3 regions of the Virgibacillus dokdonensis genome follow, and region 3 is predicted to be linked to each of the others. Evidence: predicted binding sites of a transcription regulator. Region 3 holds the regulator's gene; each other region holds the start of a gene.
What was found. The regulator Rex, encoded in region 3, represses fermentation and respiration genes when NADH is low (regulators of the CRP and FNR family bind a similar motif). The targets are predictions, from matches to a motif close to TTGTGAAATATTTCACAA.
Positions count from the first base shown of each region.

Region 1 (5,662 bases), 1.0 Mb from region 3:
TTGTAGAGTGCAGCGTAGTTTGATGACCGACAGTAACATCACTTTCGATCGTTAATGGCATACCTGGGCTTTGGTGTAGAACGGATAAGTCCTGAATACTAGTGCGTTCTCCTATATTGACAGGTGCAACATCACCGCGTATGACTGTTTTAAACCAGATACTTGATTGTGCACCAATTGTGACATCACCGATGATGCTTGCATCATTTGCTATAAATACAGAGTCATGAATACTTGGAAATATTCCTTTATAAGGATGTATCATTTGAAACCTCCTAAAAAATATGCTGATAATAGTAATAGAAATAAACAAGGTAAAAGTGTTTGAAATTGGAACGGAGGCAAGACGTTGAGTATTGAAGTCCCAAGTACACCTATTCCTTTAATGATAACAGTTTATCGTAAGATCTTTCCAGCAGTAAGAGAGGAACTTGCTTTTTGGAAACAGCGAGCGAATGAAATCCCTGATCAAGAATTACGTTATCAAGCACTTGCAAGTATGTCTGAAAAAGAATTTCATTGTCAAGGTGGAGCAGTGTATGCGCTATTAGCAGGGAAAAGATGGAGAGATTGTGTACGTTTTATTGTAGCTTATCAAACAATAAGTGATTATTTAGATAATTTATGTGATCGAAGTACATCGCTAGACGCTAAATCTTTCGCGTTGTTACATACTTCCATGATAGATGCGCATTGTCCTAAGTCATTACCGAAAGATTATTATGCGTTATTTGAGCATAAGCAAGACAATGGTTATTTGCAACAGCTCGTAAAAACCTGTAATGATATCGTTAGAAAATTGGATGATATTCCAACATATCAAGAACAAGCAATAAAGCTGGCAGGTTTATATAGCGATTTACAAGTACATAAACACGTTATTCATGAGGAAAGAGTGCCGCGTTTAACAAAATGGTCTAATGTGAAAAATGTCTATCCGCTAGCTTGGTATGAATTTTCCGCTGCAGCTGGATCCACTTTAGGCGTTTTTTGTTTAATGGCGTACAGTTTAGCAGGCAGGTTGTATCGAAAGTTGGCTGATGAAATTGTAACAGCTTACTTTCCTTATATTCAAGGATTACACATTTTATTGGATTATTATATTGATCAGCAGGAAGATAAAGAGGAAGCTGATTTAAATTTCTGTTCATATTACAAAAACGAGTCAATCATGCATGAACGATTCAAATACTTTTGTGAGCAAGCAAAATTATATGCAGTTACTATACCTAACTCGAAATTCCATGTAATGGTTGTACAAGGATTAATCGGATTATACTTAGGGGACAATAAAGTGGGACATATCCCTAATTCCAAACGTTTGAAGCGACTACTTTTTCAAACGGCTGGATATCCTTCTATTTTTTTTCATCGCAATACAAGAATGTATTATTTTCTTAAACTGTTTAAACTACAAAGAACCGCTGTTACACATAAGTAACAACGGTTCTGTACAGTTTTACTGATCTTGGGTAGGGTAGAACAGTAAATCAATATAAACGGAAATCATGTTATAAGGTTTTTATATTCCTTTATATGCGTCACGGTATATAGTTGCCAGTTCAGTAATTAAAGGCAATTTCGGGTTTGCTGTTGTACATTGGTCTTCAAAAGCTAATTCAGCAAGTTTATCTACTTTTGCTTCAAATGCTTGTTTGTTTACACCTGTGTCTTTAATGCTCATTGGGATATTTAGTTCTTTAGCAAGTTTAATAATAGCTTGTACTAAACTTTCTACTCCTTCTTCCACCGTTCTTGCTGGAAGCCCTAGCGCTTTTGCGATTTCTGCATAACGCTCATCTGCTATAAAGTATGCGTATTTAGGGAACGTAGCAAATTTTTCTGGTTTTTTAGCATTGTAACGGATAACATGTGGTAGTAATATCGTATTAGCTCTACCATGTGCAATGTTGAACGCTGCACCTAGTTTATGAGCTAAAGAGTGATTAATGCCTAAGAACGCATTGGAGAATGCCATTCCAGCAATTGTTGAAGCATTATGCATTTTTTCTCTAGCTAACTCATCATTTCCGTTATGATATGCTTTTGGCAAGTATTCAAAAACTAATTGAACTGCTTTAATTGCAAGCGCGTCAGTATAATCGTTTGCCAAATTGGACACATAAGCTTCAATGGCGTGTGTTAATACGTCCATACCAGTATCAGCTGTTACTTGTTTTGGCACAGACATGACAAATTGTGGATCAACTATAGCAACATTTGGTGTCATTTCATAATCTGCTAGCGGGTATTTTGTATCTGATTTTTTATCGGTAACCACTGTAAATGATGTTACTTCAGAACCTGTTCCTGACGTTGTTGGCACACATACCAATTGAGCTAGTCTTCCTAATTTCGGGTATTTTACGATACGTTTACGAATGTCCATGAATTTCTGTTTTAGAGCGTTAAAATCAGCATCTGGATGCTCGTAGAATAACCACATGGCTTTAGCAGCATCCATTGGAGATCCACCACCAATAGCGATAATAACATCTGGTTCAAACTTTTGCATTAACGCAGTACCTTTGCGAATGGTTTCAATAGATGGATCAGCTTCGACATCTGAAAAAATTTCACAATGGACATAATCAGCACGTTTACGTAAATAGTAGAGAGCTTTATCTACATAACCTAATTCTACCATCATCGGATCAGTTACAATAAATGCTTTAGAGATGTCAGGCATTTTTTCTAAATATTGAATTGCATTTTTTTCAAAATAGATTTTAGGAGGTAGTTTAAACCATTGCATATTATTTCTCCTCCGAGCCACTTTTTTAATATTCATTAAATTGATTGTTCCGACGTTTGTTGATACGGAGTTTCCGCCATAAGTTCCACATCCTAATGTAAGGGAAGGCATATGGTTGTTATAAATATCGCCGATTCCCCCTTGAGAAGATGGTGAATTTACAATTAGTCTCCCTGCTTTCATCTTTAGAGAAAAGGCTTCTATAACCTCTTGGTCAGTAGAATGAATGACTGCTGAATGTCCTAGACCCCCAAAGTGTAGCATTTCATCAGCACGCTTAAACCCTTCTTCTGTGCTATTTACTTTATAACAAGCTAATACAGGACTTAATTTTTCTCGAGATAACGGATATTCTGGTCCAACGCCTTCAATTTCAGCAAGTAAAATTTTAGTGTTTTTGGCCACATTTACTCCTGCCATCTTAGCAATTTCATATGCTGGTTTACCAACAATATCCGCATTTACTGCACAAGTTGTAGGATTTATAACCAGTTTTTCCACTTTTTTTCTTTCTGCTTCTGTTAGGAAATGACAATTATTAGCTACCATTTCATGTTTTACCGTGTCATATATTTCTTTATCAATAATAACCGCTTGTTCAGAGGCACAAATCATTCCGTTATCAAATGTTTTGGATAAAATGAGATCATTGACAGCGCGCTTTATTTGTGCGGTTTTTTCTATATAACATGGTACATTTCCTGGACCAACACCGAGGGCTGGCTTTCCAGAACTATACGCTGATTTCACCATTCCTGAACCACCAGTAGCAAGTATAAGTGATACGCCGTCATGATTCATTAATGTTTTCGTTGCTTCAACAGAAGGTGTTTCTATCCACTGAATACAGTTTTTAGGTGCACCTGCTTTTACCGCGGCATCAAGTAATACTTTTGCTGCCTGACTGCTACATTTTTGAGCAGAAGGGTGGAAAGCGAAAATAATTGGGTTTCTCGTTTTAATGGAAATAAGTGATTTAAACATGGTTGTTGATGTTGGGTTTGTAACTGGTGTTATACCACAGATTACCCCAGCTGGTTCAGCAATTTCAACCATTCCTTCTTGCTCATCCTCATGAATAATTCCAACAGTTTTATCGTATTTAATGTTATGATAAATATATTCTGTTGCAAAGATGTTTTTAATAGCTTTATCTTCAAAGACGCCACGACCTGTTTCTTCAATGGCCAGTTTAGCTAAAGGCATATGCTGATCAAGACCTGCTAACGCCATTTCTTTTACAATCGTATTAATCGCTTCTTGATCTAGCTGTTTTAAACCTTCCAAGGACTCTTCTGCTTGGGAGATTAGTTGATTAATTTTAGTGGAAACTAGCTCTACAGTTCCTTTTGTTTTCTCAGTCATAATAGGACCCTCCTTGGTTTGTGAAATACTGAGCAATCTTTTTACACCTTCATTATATAACGGTTTTTTATAAATTTCCATACCTTTTGTGAAATAATGAGCAAACTTTTTTTGTTGGAAACGTTGTACTATAACAAGTAAACGATTACAAGGTTGGTTTGTTAGTATTATGTATTTTTTGTGAACAGAGGGCTTTTTATTGTGCAATTAAAAGTGTTGATATTTTCAATAAGAGGAGACTTCATTTAATCTAATATCAAAGTAAATCTTATTAGCGAGTTCTTTTATTCCAAAGACTTGTTTGTACCTAAAGGCTCTTGCGAGTTAGGGGGGCTGTGTCTCCCGCTTCAAACTTTTTTCTAATTTGGCTTTCAAAATTTGAAGTAGGAGTCTTACAGCCATTCGTTTTCGTTATATATTTCAAACCTAAATGGGGTTTACAGGTGTATTTTTATATTATAGGAAAGCATAGAGTTTTAAAGTTTAAAATAAGCAAAATGAAGGATTGATTCTCCATAATGACTTGACAATAACCCAAGTTTTTATTTTCTTTTAAATAAGCAAACTAAAATGACAATTTTCTTTTAGTGAAGCCATTCCCTTTTTTTTCGATAGCGATAATAAATGGTGGATTATTTCTTTGATTAATAAACCGATATTGCAACACATGATAGGAGCGTTGGCTCAACTGCATTACATGTTTTAAAACAGCTTCTTTTTCTTCATGTCCTCCTTCATGACCGTAATAGACAACGATGACAATCAAGCCGTTTGGTTTTAGAAAATGTAATATTTTGTTGATGGCCATAATGGTGGAATTAGCATTGGTGATAATGGTTTTATCGCTTCTAGGCAGGTAACCAAGGTTAAATACTGCTCCTCCAACTAACATTTCTTTTGTAGGTAAGTATTTTTCTAAATGTTCATGGCTATCATGAATAATAGATACATTCTGTTTTTGATTCTCTTGCATTAACTGTCTAGTTGTTTGAATTGCTTGCTCTTGAATATCAAATGCTAAAACGTGGCCATTTTTACCAACGACATTACTTAAAAACAGCGTATCTTGACCGTTTCCGCAAGTTGCGTCAATGACAGTTTCGTTTTTTTCAATAGTGGATTCTAATAAATAATGCGCATAGTGCAAAATTCCGTGTAACATGATTATCTCCTTTGCCAAAATTATTACTACTTATTTTAGCAGATGAAGTTACATGTTGTCTTGACAAAGATAAAATAATTCATTACAATTCGATATAACAAGATAATGACAATGCCAAGGAATAGTAGTAAATCACTTCAGGAATAGAGAGGCAATGGTAGGTGGAAATTGTCCCTGGTTTATTTATGAACTCACCTTGAGCTGTTGCAGGAGCGAAAATTGCAGAGTAGTTTCTGACGTATGTCCTCGTTACGGATTTCAAGTGAATGCTGATGAGCATTAAAATGGGTGGTACCGCGGGTGAAAGCATCTCGTCCCTTCTATAAAATTAGGAGGGAACGTGATGCTTTTTTTATTTTTATATAAATAGTACCTTTTGA
Region 1 covers NZ_LT745763.1:1,487,034-1,492,695, forward strand. The annotation lists gene B2C77_RS08465 (gamma carbonic anhydrase) at 1-265, opposite strand, end outside; gene B2C77_RS08470 (tetraprenyl-beta-curcumene synthase family protein) at 350-1,441, shown strand; gene adhE (bifunctional acetaldehyde-CoA/alcohol dehydrogenase) at 1,523-4,120, opposite strand; gene mnmM (tRNA 5-(aminomethyl)-2-thiouridylate-methyltransferase MnmM) at 4,686-5,282, opposite strand; T-box leader at 5,385-5,604, shown strand.
Region 1: the regulator Rex is predicted to act here: its motif matches at 4,139-4,156, upstream of adhE (bifunctional acetaldehyde-CoA/alcohol dehydrogenase).

Region 2 (5,662 bases), on a different contig from region 3:
ACCTAGGATAACAATGATAAACATGAACATTCTTTCTATTTTTGTATCTTGTTTTTGAATATTATTTTCTTTTAATGCCCATTTATAAAGAATAATGCCTGGTGCATACAGCAACATTGTTAACAATAAATAATCGATTCCAGCTGCATATACAAGCCATATTGCATAAATACTTGCAATGACACCGACGATTTTTTCCTTTTTACGTTTCTTCACTGATTGATACGTTTCGCCCGTTAAAGTCAGTTTTACTTGATAGAATGCAGACAGCATATACGGAATTAAAATCGCTGAAGATGCTAGTGAAAAAGTAAAGTTATAAGCCGTTTCTGAAAATAAAAGTGTAATTAAAAATAGCTGTACGAGACCATTTGTTAGCCATAAAGAGTTAACAGGTGCTTTATTTTTATTTTCTTTGGCTAACCATTTTGGAAACACTTTATCTTTTGCAGTGACATAAGGCAATTCAGCCGCAAACATCGTCCATCCTAGCCATGCTCCCATAACAGAAATGATTAGCCCGAGGTTAATAACAATGGCTCCCCATTTTCCGACAATTTCTTCCATCACGTAAGCCATAGCTGGGTTAGGTAATGCGGCTAACTCCTCTCTAGGCATAATTCCTAAGGAGAGTAAAGAAATTAAAATATAAATAAGCAAGACACTGATCAAACCAATGACAGTTGCTTTTCCTACATCAGATCGATTTTTCGCCCGCCCGGACATAACAACTGCGCCTTCAATACCAATAAACACCCATAATGTTACAAGCATCGTACTTTTCACTTGTTCTGAAACAGATCCCCACGAAAACCCTTCACTTCCCCAAAACTCAAATGTAAAAGTATCCCATTTGAATCCAATAATTGCAATGATAAGAAACAGGAATATTGGGATTACTTTTGCAATCGTAGCAATTGTGTTAATAAATGCAGCAGAGTTTATCCCTCGCAATACCAGGTAGTGCACGAGCCATAAAGCAACTGATGCTCCTAGTATACTGGCTATATTTTGCCCTCCTTCAAATACCGGGATAAAATAACCAATGGAGGAGAATACCAACGTCGCATAGGCTACGTTACCTAACCAAGCGGATAGCCAATACCCCCAGGCACTATTAAAACCTAAAAACGTGCCAAACCCATCTTTCGCATAGCTGTATATACCACTGTCAAGTTCGGGTTTTCTCATTGTTAAATTTTGAAAGACAAAAGCAAGTGCTATAATCCCAATTCCAGTTATAATCCAGCCGATAATGACAGCACCAGCATTGGCTCCAAGCGCAATATCTCCCGCTAAGTTAAATGCGCCTCCACCGACCATGGAACCAACTACAAGCGCAATCAACGCAACGAGACTTAGCCTTTTATCGTCTTCACCCATTTTATTCACCTTCTTTTAAAGAGTAGGGAGAAAAACGTTTCTCCCTCTTAGCTTTTTACACTTCCGTTTGTCGCAGCCATCACAGCTTTAATCGTGTGCAACCTATTTTCTGCTTCTTCAAATACAAAGGAATTTTCACTTTGAAAGACCTCATCTGTTACTTCCATTTCTTTAAGACCAAACTTTTCATAAATTTCTCTACCTACTTCCGTCTCTAAATCATGAAAGCTTGGTAAACAGTGCAAAAACATCACTTGCTTATTCCCTGTTTTGTCGAGCATTTTTTTATTTACTTGATAAGGAGACAGTAATTCTATTCGTTCTTTAAATTGGTCTTCTTCTCCCATAGACACCCAGACATCTGTATAAATCACGTCAGCTCCCGAAACTGCTTCATCAATGTTCGACGTAACTGTTATTTTGCCACCAGACTCTTTAGACACTTCTTTGGCATAAGCAATGACGTCTTGTTCAGGAAACAAACTTTCAGGTGAACAAATGCGTACATCCATACCGACTTTTGCACCACCAATTAGCAAGCTATTTCCCATATTGTTTCTGCCATCACCAACATAGACCAGTTTTACGCCTTTAAGATGACCAATATTTTCTTTAATTGTTAATAAATCAGCAAGAATTTGCGTTGGATGAAATTGGTTCGTTAATCCATTCCAAACTGGTACGCCCGAATGTTCGGCTAGACCATTAACTGTGCTTTGTTCAAATCCTCGAAATTGGATACCATCAAACATTCTTCCTAGCACAATAGCTGTATCACGAACAGACTCTTTCTTACCAAATTGAATATCATTCTTTCCAAGGTATTCTGGATGGGCTCCTAGGTCGATACAAGCAACCGTAAAAGCACATCGCGTTCTCGTTGACGGTTTTTCAAATAATAAAGCAATATTTTGCCCCTCCATGTAGCGATGCGTGATGCCGGCGTTTTTCTTTTCTTTAAGATCGCTAGCAAGATCAAGCAAATAGTGAATTTCTTCTGTTGTAAAATCTTTTAATGTTAAAAAATGTCTACCTGCTAATTGATTTGTTAAAGTTGTCCCCATATTTCTTCCTCCTCGTAGTTGGGTAGAAGAAGGTAAATGGATAAGATGTTCCTTCTTCTATCCACATTCATTTGATCAAAATCTCACAATAACTGTTTCATCCCTATTCTTTTTTCTCCTAGAATTGATTTAGATATCTTTACGAACAAGTGGCATACTCATACAACGCGGACCGCCACGCCCTCTAGATAATTCAGAACTGATAACCTCTATAACTTCGATTCCATGTTCGCGAAGTAGTTTATTGGAAACATAGTTTCGGTCATATGTGACAACGACGCCTGGTGCAATCGCCAATGTGTTCGATCCATCGTTCCATTGTTCTCTTGGTGCCGCAATAACATCCCCACCACCACATGGAATTAACGTTACTTCCTTCAAACCTAGCGCCTCTTTCAACGCCTCCATTAAATTCGTTTTGTGGGTAATCTTGACTGTATCTTCATCTCTTCCTTTTTCAAGAACATAAATATTCATTTCGCCTTTTTTATTTTGAATTTCTGGATGAATGGTGAATTTATCGTAATCCACCATTGTGAAAACAGTGTCTAAATGCATGAACGCTCTGGATTTTGGTATTTCAACAGCAACGACTCGTTTCATATCTGCTTGTCGTTTAAACAGGTTGACAGCTAACCGTTCAATAGATTTTGCCGCTGTTCTAGCACTAATTCCAATAGCAACGGTATCCTTGCTTAACACAAGCTCATCGCCACCTTCGATTGGATGCGGGTAGTCTCTGTCTAACCAGATTGGAATATCATATTGCGCATATCTTGGATGATGATGAATAATGTAGCTCATAAATAAGGATTCTCTCCTCCTAGCTACTTCTCGCATCGTATTAATCGTTAAACCATTGCCAATCGTTGCTGCTGGATCCCTCGTAAAATATAAATTCGGCATTGGGTCTAAATAGAATGGATAATGGTCATCTAATAACTCATACAAATGCGTCTTTTTATTTACTGGAATCTCTGATTTCCTAATACCAGCCATTATTTTTTTAACCATTGCTTCTGTTTCAAACGATAGTAAATAATCAACAATTTGTTGCGAAGAACCATTCATGCTTAAATTGGATTCCTTAAGCACATCTGCCACAAATTTCTTTTTTAAGTCATCTGTATGAAGTGCTTCTGTCAATAAAGTTGTAAGGTACAACACTTCTATTCCTCGATTGCGTAATGTTTGAGCAAAGTAATCATGTTCTTTTTGAATAAGAGGTAAATATGGAATGTCATCAAATAGCAAATGTTGTAAGTACTCAGGAGTTAAATTTTCAACTTCCTCACCTGGCCGATGTAATAAAACCGTTTGTAATTCTCCAATTTCTGACGTAACATGTAATGGATGTTTCAATTCAATGACCTCCTAAAATAAATGTTTTATCTTTCACTATCTATCTTAATTTCCTTTCGTTTTCCCTGATGCGTAAGCGGTTACAGGATAATTATGAAATTTTTCTCTACCTCTCTGGCAAATATCGACATTTTTTGTATGAGATAACCACACGCTAAATGTGAATTTATTCACATTTAGCGTGTGGTTATTTTGTTCTTACACCCTCTCGTTCGTTCTGTAGATGAGATGGCGAGCGTTTTTCGTGCTAGGGAGAGCGAATTCTGCGTGGGGGTGAGCGTTTTTCGGACTAAATGGAGCGAATGCCTCGCAAGGGCGGGCGATTTTCAAACGAGCAGGAGCGAATTCCGCTCGAACACAAGCGATCCATTTCTAGCTCCTCGTTTTGCTTCTACATATTTTTACAATACAAATAGCCGAACAATTATCTTATGATTGTTCGGCTTCTATTTATATAACGTTTTACATTTTTTCTGGTGCATGTACACCAACCATACGAAGCGCATTACCAAGCGTTATTTTAACTGCTTCTAGCAACGCTAGCCTTGCTTTCGTTACTTCTAACTGACTTTCATCTAACACTTTCTCTGCATTATAGAAACTGTGCAATTGAGAAGCTACATCAAATGCATACTGGGTTATTTTATGCGGAATTCGTTTCTCCGCAGCATCCAACACCAGTTGCGGAAATGTAGCTAATAGCTTTAACAAGTTTATTTCACTCGTTTGTTTTAATAAAGAACTGTCATACTTTTCATAAGCATAACCATTTGTTTCTGCCTTATCTAATAACGTACAAATTCGTGCATGCGCATATTGTACATAATAAACCGGGTTGTCATTCGATTGGGAACGAGCAAGATTTATATCAAAATCCAAATGCGTATCACAGGAGCGCGTATTCATCATGTAACGCATGGCATCAACGCCTACTTCTTCCATCAGTTGCCTTAGTGTTAGCGCCTTTCCAGACCGCTTACTCATTTTCACTCGCTCGCCGTCTTCAAATAAATTCACCATTTGAATAATCTCCGTCTCTAACTTCCCTTTTGGATACCCTAATGCTTGGATTGCCGCTTCCATTCGCGGAACATAACCATGATGATCCGCTCCCCATACGTTAATTAACTGATCAAAGCCACGCTCCAATTTATCGTTATGATAAGCAATATCAGACGCTAAATACGTGTAGCTTCCATCTGATTTAATAACGACGCGATCTTTATCGTCCCCATATTTTGTCGTCCGAAACCATGTAGCACCATCCTGTTCATAAATGTCACCAGATGTGCGCATTTTATCGAGCGCTTGATCTACTTTCCCCTTTTCATATAAAGACATTTCCGAAAACCATTGATCAAATGGCACCCGAAATTGGTTTAAATCATGCTCGATCTTTTTCAATTCAAAGTCTAATCCGTAGCGCCGAAAATAAGCTAAACGCTCTTCTTTCGGTTTGTGCAACCATACATCGCCTTCATCTGCGGCTAATTTTTTCCCAATATCAATAATGTCTTGTCCGTAATAGCCATCCGCTGGCATTTCCGCTTCTCGTCCTAGCGCTTGCATATACCGCGCTTCCACTGATAAAGCAAGGTTATGCATTTGATTACCAGCATCATTGATATAATATTCTCGCTCGACGTGATAACCAGCAGCTTCCAATACGTTACCAAGCGCATCCCCATAACTCGCACCACGAGCATGACCTAAATGAAGATCCCCTGTAGGATTGGCAGAAACAAACTCAATTTGAATACGATAATCTTTCGTATCATGTTTGCCATAATCCGCTTGTTCTTCCAAAATATACGGTACTAACGGTGTTAAATAATCATAGTCCATAAAAATAT
Region 2 covers NZ_LT745762.1:37,630-43,291, forward strand. The annotation lists gene arcD (arginine-ornithine antiporter) at 1-1,383, opposite strand, end outside; gene argF (ornithine carbamoyltransferase) at 1,431-2,447, opposite strand; gene arcA (arginine deiminase) at 2,577-3,809, opposite strand; gene argS (arginine--tRNA ligase) at 4,272-5,662, opposite strand, start outside.
Region 2: the regulator Rex is predicted to act here: its motif matches at 3,968-3,985, upstream of arcA (arginine deiminase).

Region 3 (5,662 bases):
AAACGAGAAAGAAGCAGAGGCTTCATCCCCTAATGGTTTGTCTATTTTATCCATTTTATCTAGTTGTTTCCTTCTGCTTTGTGCTCGTTTTGTAGTTGAAGCTCGTACAATATTACGTTGAATAAAGTCTTCCATTTTCTTGATTTCAGTCTGTTGCTTTTCGTATTCTTTCCACTCTCTTTCGAAATCAAGCGCTTTTTGCTCTAAATACTTGCTATATGTTCCGACATAACGCTTTGTTTGATGGCGAGCTATTTCATACACAATAGATACCGTTTTATCTAGAAAGTAACGATCGTGGGAAACGACTACTATCGCACCAGGATAACTATTTATGTAGCTTTCTAGCCAATTTAACGTTGCAATATCTAAATGGTTGGTCGGTTCATCTAAAATGAGTAATTGTGGTTTTTTTAATAGCAGCTTTCCTAATGAAAGTCGTGTTTTTTGACCGCCGCTTAGCGTTTGAATAGGTGTATCATAGTCAAACAAATGAAAATTCAACCCTGTTAATACCGCTTTTATATCCGCTTCATATGTATATCCGCCATTTTGTTCATAAGCGTGACGTAAACGGTCATAATCATGCAATAGTTTTTCATAGGCTTCAGAAGTATAACTTGTTGCCTGTTCCATCTTTTCTTCAATTATTCGCAGTTGTTTTTCTTGTTTCGTTAATTCAGGGAAAACAGTAAGCATCTCCTGCCAAATTGTTTTTTCAGACTCTAGTGCAGTATGTTGAGCTAGGTAACCCAAAGTAAGGTCTTTAGGCATAAATAATTCACCTTGGTCATAACTTAGTTCCCCTGCCATTATTTTTAATAATGTTGATTTTCCGGAGCCATTTCTTCCCACGATAGCTATTCGATCATGGTCTTTTACTTCTAGCTTTATATTTGATAAAATTTCATCAGCACCAAATGATTTTGAAAGACCGTTCATTTGCATTCGTATCATAATATACCCCCATCTCTCTTCTAGTGTATCTTACTTTCCTAAAATCAATCAATACAATTGTGAACTAAGTCACGACTTATTTCCAGTTTTCTGCTAAAATAAAAGAGAGTTAGTAATTAAAACCAAATCCCCCGAATGATTCTAGGTTAGGAAAGTTGGATCAAAAGTATTGATGCAGTTTTAACTCGAAATCTATATCAAGAGGAAAGGATACTTTTTTAGTCGCTTTATTATGTAAGCGATACACAATAGGTTACGAAAAATTTTTAACTGTAAAGTCAAGAAATTGGTAACAGCATGCTGTAGAAAATTAAAATATAATAGTTGAAGTGGAGGATGATAAAATGATGGAGCAAAATAAAATACCTCAAGCGACTGCTAAAAGATTACCTTTATATTATCGATTCATAAATAATTTAAATCATCAAGGGAAAAAGCGTGTTTCTTCTAAAGAATTAAGTGATGCGGTAAAAGTAGATTCAGCTACCATTCGCCGAGATTTTTCCTATTTTGGCGCTCTAGGTAAAAAAGGGTACGGTTATAATGTGGAGTATTTGCTTGAATTTTTTCGGAAAACATTAGATCAAGATGAAACAACAGAGGTTGCACTAATAGGCGTTGGGAATTTAGGTACTGCATTTTTACATTATAATTTTATGAAGAATAATAATATTGCGATTAAAATGGCATTTGATAGTAACCCTGAAAAAGTCGGCACGATGGTTAGTGATGTACCTGTTTATCATATAGAGGAATTAGAGGATAGATTGGGTGATATTAAAGTGGCCATATTGACTATTCCTGGAAGTGAGGCACAACCTATGGCTGATCATTTGGTTAATAGGGGAGTGGAAGGGATACTCAATTTCACGCCAGCAAGAATAACTGTACCAAAGCATATCCGCGTACATCATATCGATCTAGCTGTGGAGTTACAAGCATTAGTTTATTTCTTAAAACATTATCCTCTAATTACAGAGGATGAAGAAGAGGAAGTACCCATGGATTGAGGTAGTTCAAGTGTAAAAGAGGAAAACACGCAAAAAATGATGGCTTCCTGAAGGGGAGACATCATTTTTTGTACTTATAGGAAAGTATAAAAGCTTCAAGGTTTATAGTGTGTAAGAAAAATGACAGCGTTTTTTCACCATAAGACTAGGTGGCAAGCCAAGTTTTTCTAACATTATAGAAAAGGATAAAGTATCAGATAAACAAGCTCTTTACAAGATACGGGAGTGCTGATATACATAATGAGCCTTCGTGCATGTCGGGGCTTCACCTTCCCCTGTACAAAAAAGCTGTCATCAGCTAAAGTTCCAATATCTATCTACTTTAATTCCTTCCTCACTAGCTCATAATGGATAAACAAATAAAATTAAAAATCATATTGCTTCATTCTTAAGCGTTTGAAATGTTAATAGAGCGTATCGAATTGTGAATCTTATGTTTTATTGTTGCGTTTTTGTCGAATATGAATGGCGATTAAGCGGATGCCTACACCTGTCTCCAGTGTGGCGAATAATGCTAACACCATTGTTGTTATATTCCACATTGTTTCGTCTACACTTAAAATAGCAACATAAGTGAAAAATGCTCCCATAATAAGGTAGATAATTCCCATTGTTTTGGGAGAAATCTTCATATTTTAAGCCTCCAACCAAAGCCTATTTTTCATACTACATGTAAGTAGAACGTTTACCATAAAGATTTGGTAACGTTTTTTATTAAATCCTATAAGTTAATGGTAGCATAGACGTGCGCGTATGCAAGGTAACTTATGATAAAAGGACGGTTTGTAGCTCGTTTAGTTGCTTTTCTATCTCTGCAGGATCAAGATTGTATTGCGCAATAACAACTAGTCCATTCATAGCCATGTGAGCAAATATGGGTACGATAATTCGTTTCGTTTCCACATACAAGTAAGCAAATACAAGCCCCATTGTTCCGTAAACTAAAATATGTTGTGGTTCGCCATGAATAATCGCGAAAAGAGCCGCAGATATGAGCGCTGCAATAAAGAAATTCGTTCGTTTATATAGATTTCCAAATATAATTTTGCGAAAAATAATTTCTTCTAAAATAGGAGCAGTCAAAACTGGAATAATTACAAACAAAGGAACAGCACGAGCCATTGCCATTATTCCTTGTGTATTTTCTGAACCGGGTTCGATTCCTAGAAGCATTATCTGAATGAAATTTGCGATGCCTTGGCTAAATATAGCCATAAATGTACCTAAAATAGACCAAGTAATGATACCCCAAATTGATGCACCGTCGCGCTGTTGTAATCCTTGTTTCAAGTCGGGTCGCATTAATAGTAGTACAACAATAAGACCTAATAGAAAACTAATTACCCCTCCATAAATGGATGCCTCTAATTTGGAAACAGGAAATGCGGTATAGACGATACTCCCAGTTAATATAACCGAAAATTGTGTAATAATGTAGCTAATAATAACCCACCAATATCTTTTTGGCAACGTACAACGACTCCTTTTCTTGTACTAAAAGTTTAAAGGTTTAAGTAGAAGGAAAACCACGGCTTCCGCTAAAAAGAACTGGCGGTAAGCCCAGTTTTTCTAATACTAGGATCGTAGAGGATTTTTTGGTTTATAGTGTAAAAGCAACGACGGTGCTTTTTCGCCATAAAGATTTTTTTTCCTCAATGATCCTATACATTTCTATTTTTATCTTTACGTATATTATTTTAAGTTTTTCGTATGAGAAAAATGATATTCTCCGTAAAAAATGGCTTCATGTTCAATAATAAATGATCTGCCCGTATCATATATTCCCTTTATGTCACGTGTGGGGGAATAGATATACTTCATGTAAATTCATTCATAAAGTGTCCCCATATCTTTATTAGGTCAGGAAAAACTGTATTTCAATGAATCAAATTTTCTTGGAAATACAAGAGGGATGGAGAAAACCTTATTGTTAGAACCGTATTTTAACGCATGAGAAATAATACGTATTTTGAAGTATTTATATTTGAATTATCACAATGAGTAACGATAACATAGAATGTACATGTTATTTTATCATATATTCGTAATTTCTATATAACAGAAAGATTGATGATGTATGAATTCTCTTGCTCTCTTATGTGTATGTTATTTTACACTGTAAGAAAACAATAGCTTTTGCCATACAGATTAGGCGAAAAGCCAAGTTTTTCTAAAAAATTATGCTTTCCTACTTGCAATTTTCTCCGGAATTATTTATTATAATAATTGGAATTAGCACTCACTTGATTCGAGTGCTAATAAAAATATAAGAATAGAATTAAGGAGGCTTTCTACACATGATTAAACCACTAGGAGATCGCGTTGTTATCGAGCTTGTTGAACAAGAAGAAAAAACTGCAAGCGGTATCGTACTTCCTGACTCTGCACAGGAGAAACCACAGGAAGGTACAGTAGTTGCAGTTGGTTCTGGGCGTGTAACAGAAAAAAATGAAAAGGTTGCCTTAGAAGTGGCTGAAGGAGACCGTATCATCTTTTCAAAATTTGCCGGTACGGAAGTGAAATACGAAGGCAAAGAATACTTAATTCTTCGTGAAAATGACATCCTGGCTGTAGTAAGCTAATCTCGATATAAGAATAGATAAATAATAGGTAACTTGAACAATAAAAGGAGGATTTATCGATGGCTAAAGAAATTAAGTTTAGTGAAGAAGCACGTCGCGCAATGCTACGTGGTGTAGATACATTAGCGGATGCGGTAAAAGTTACATTAGGACCTAAAGGACGTAACGTTGTATTAGATAAAAAATTCGGTTCACCGCTTATTACGAATGATGGTGTTACGATTGCAAAAGAAATTGAGCTTGAAGATCAGTTTGAAAATATGGGTGCACAACTCGTATCTGAAGTTGCTTCTAAAACAAATGATGTTGCTGGTGACGGTACAACCACAGCAACTGTACTCGCTCAATCCATGATTCGTGAAGGGTTGAAAAACGTTGCTTCTGGAGCTAACCCTGTTGGTGTTCGTCGTGGAATCGAAAAGGCTGTTGAAGTAGCAGTAAATGAACTAAAAACGATTTCCAAGCCAATCGAAAGCAAAGAATCTATCGCTCAAGTAGCAGCAGTTTCTTCTGATGATGCAGAAGTAGGTAACCTTATTTCTGAAGCAATGGAACGTGTTGGTAACGATGGTGTTATTACCATTGAAGAATCAAAAGGTTTTAACACAGAGTTAGAAGTAGTAGAAGGTATGCAATTTGACCGTGGATATGCTTCTCCATACATGGTAACAGACCAAGACAAAATGGAAGCTGTTTTAGAAGATCCATACATTCTAATTACAGATAAGAAAATCGGTAACATTCAAGAAGTATTGCCTGTACTAGAGCAAGTTGTTCAGCAAGGTAAACCTTTATTGATGATCGCTGAAGATGTAGAAGGCGAAGCGTTAGCTACACTTGTTGTTAACAAATTACGTGGTACATTTAACGCAGTAGCTGTTAAAGCTCCTGGGTTCGGTGACCGTCGTAAAGCAATGCTTGAAGATATTGCTACACTAACGGGCGCTGAAGTTATTACAGAAGACCTTGGTCTAGATCTTAAGAGCGCTACAATGGATCAACTAGGTCGTGCTGCTAAAGTAGTAGTTACAAAAGAAAACACTACAATCGTAGAAGGTTCTGGAAATCCAGAAGCAATTTCTGCGCGTGTTGCACAAATCCGTGCGCAAGCTG
Region 3 covers NZ_LT745763.1:474,437-480,098, forward strand. The annotation lists gene B2C77_RS03990 (ABC-F family ATP-binding cassette domain-containing protein) at 1-957, opposite strand, end outside; gene B2C77_RS03995 (redox-sensing transcriptional repressor Rex) at 1,305-1,967, shown strand; gene B2C77_RS04000 (YdiK family protein) at 2,399-2,599, opposite strand; gene B2C77_RS04005 (CPBP family intramembrane glutamic endopeptidase) at 2,733-3,437, opposite strand; gene groES (co-chaperone GroES) at 4,265-4,549, shown strand; gene groL (chaperonin GroEL) at 4,609-5,662, shown strand, end outside.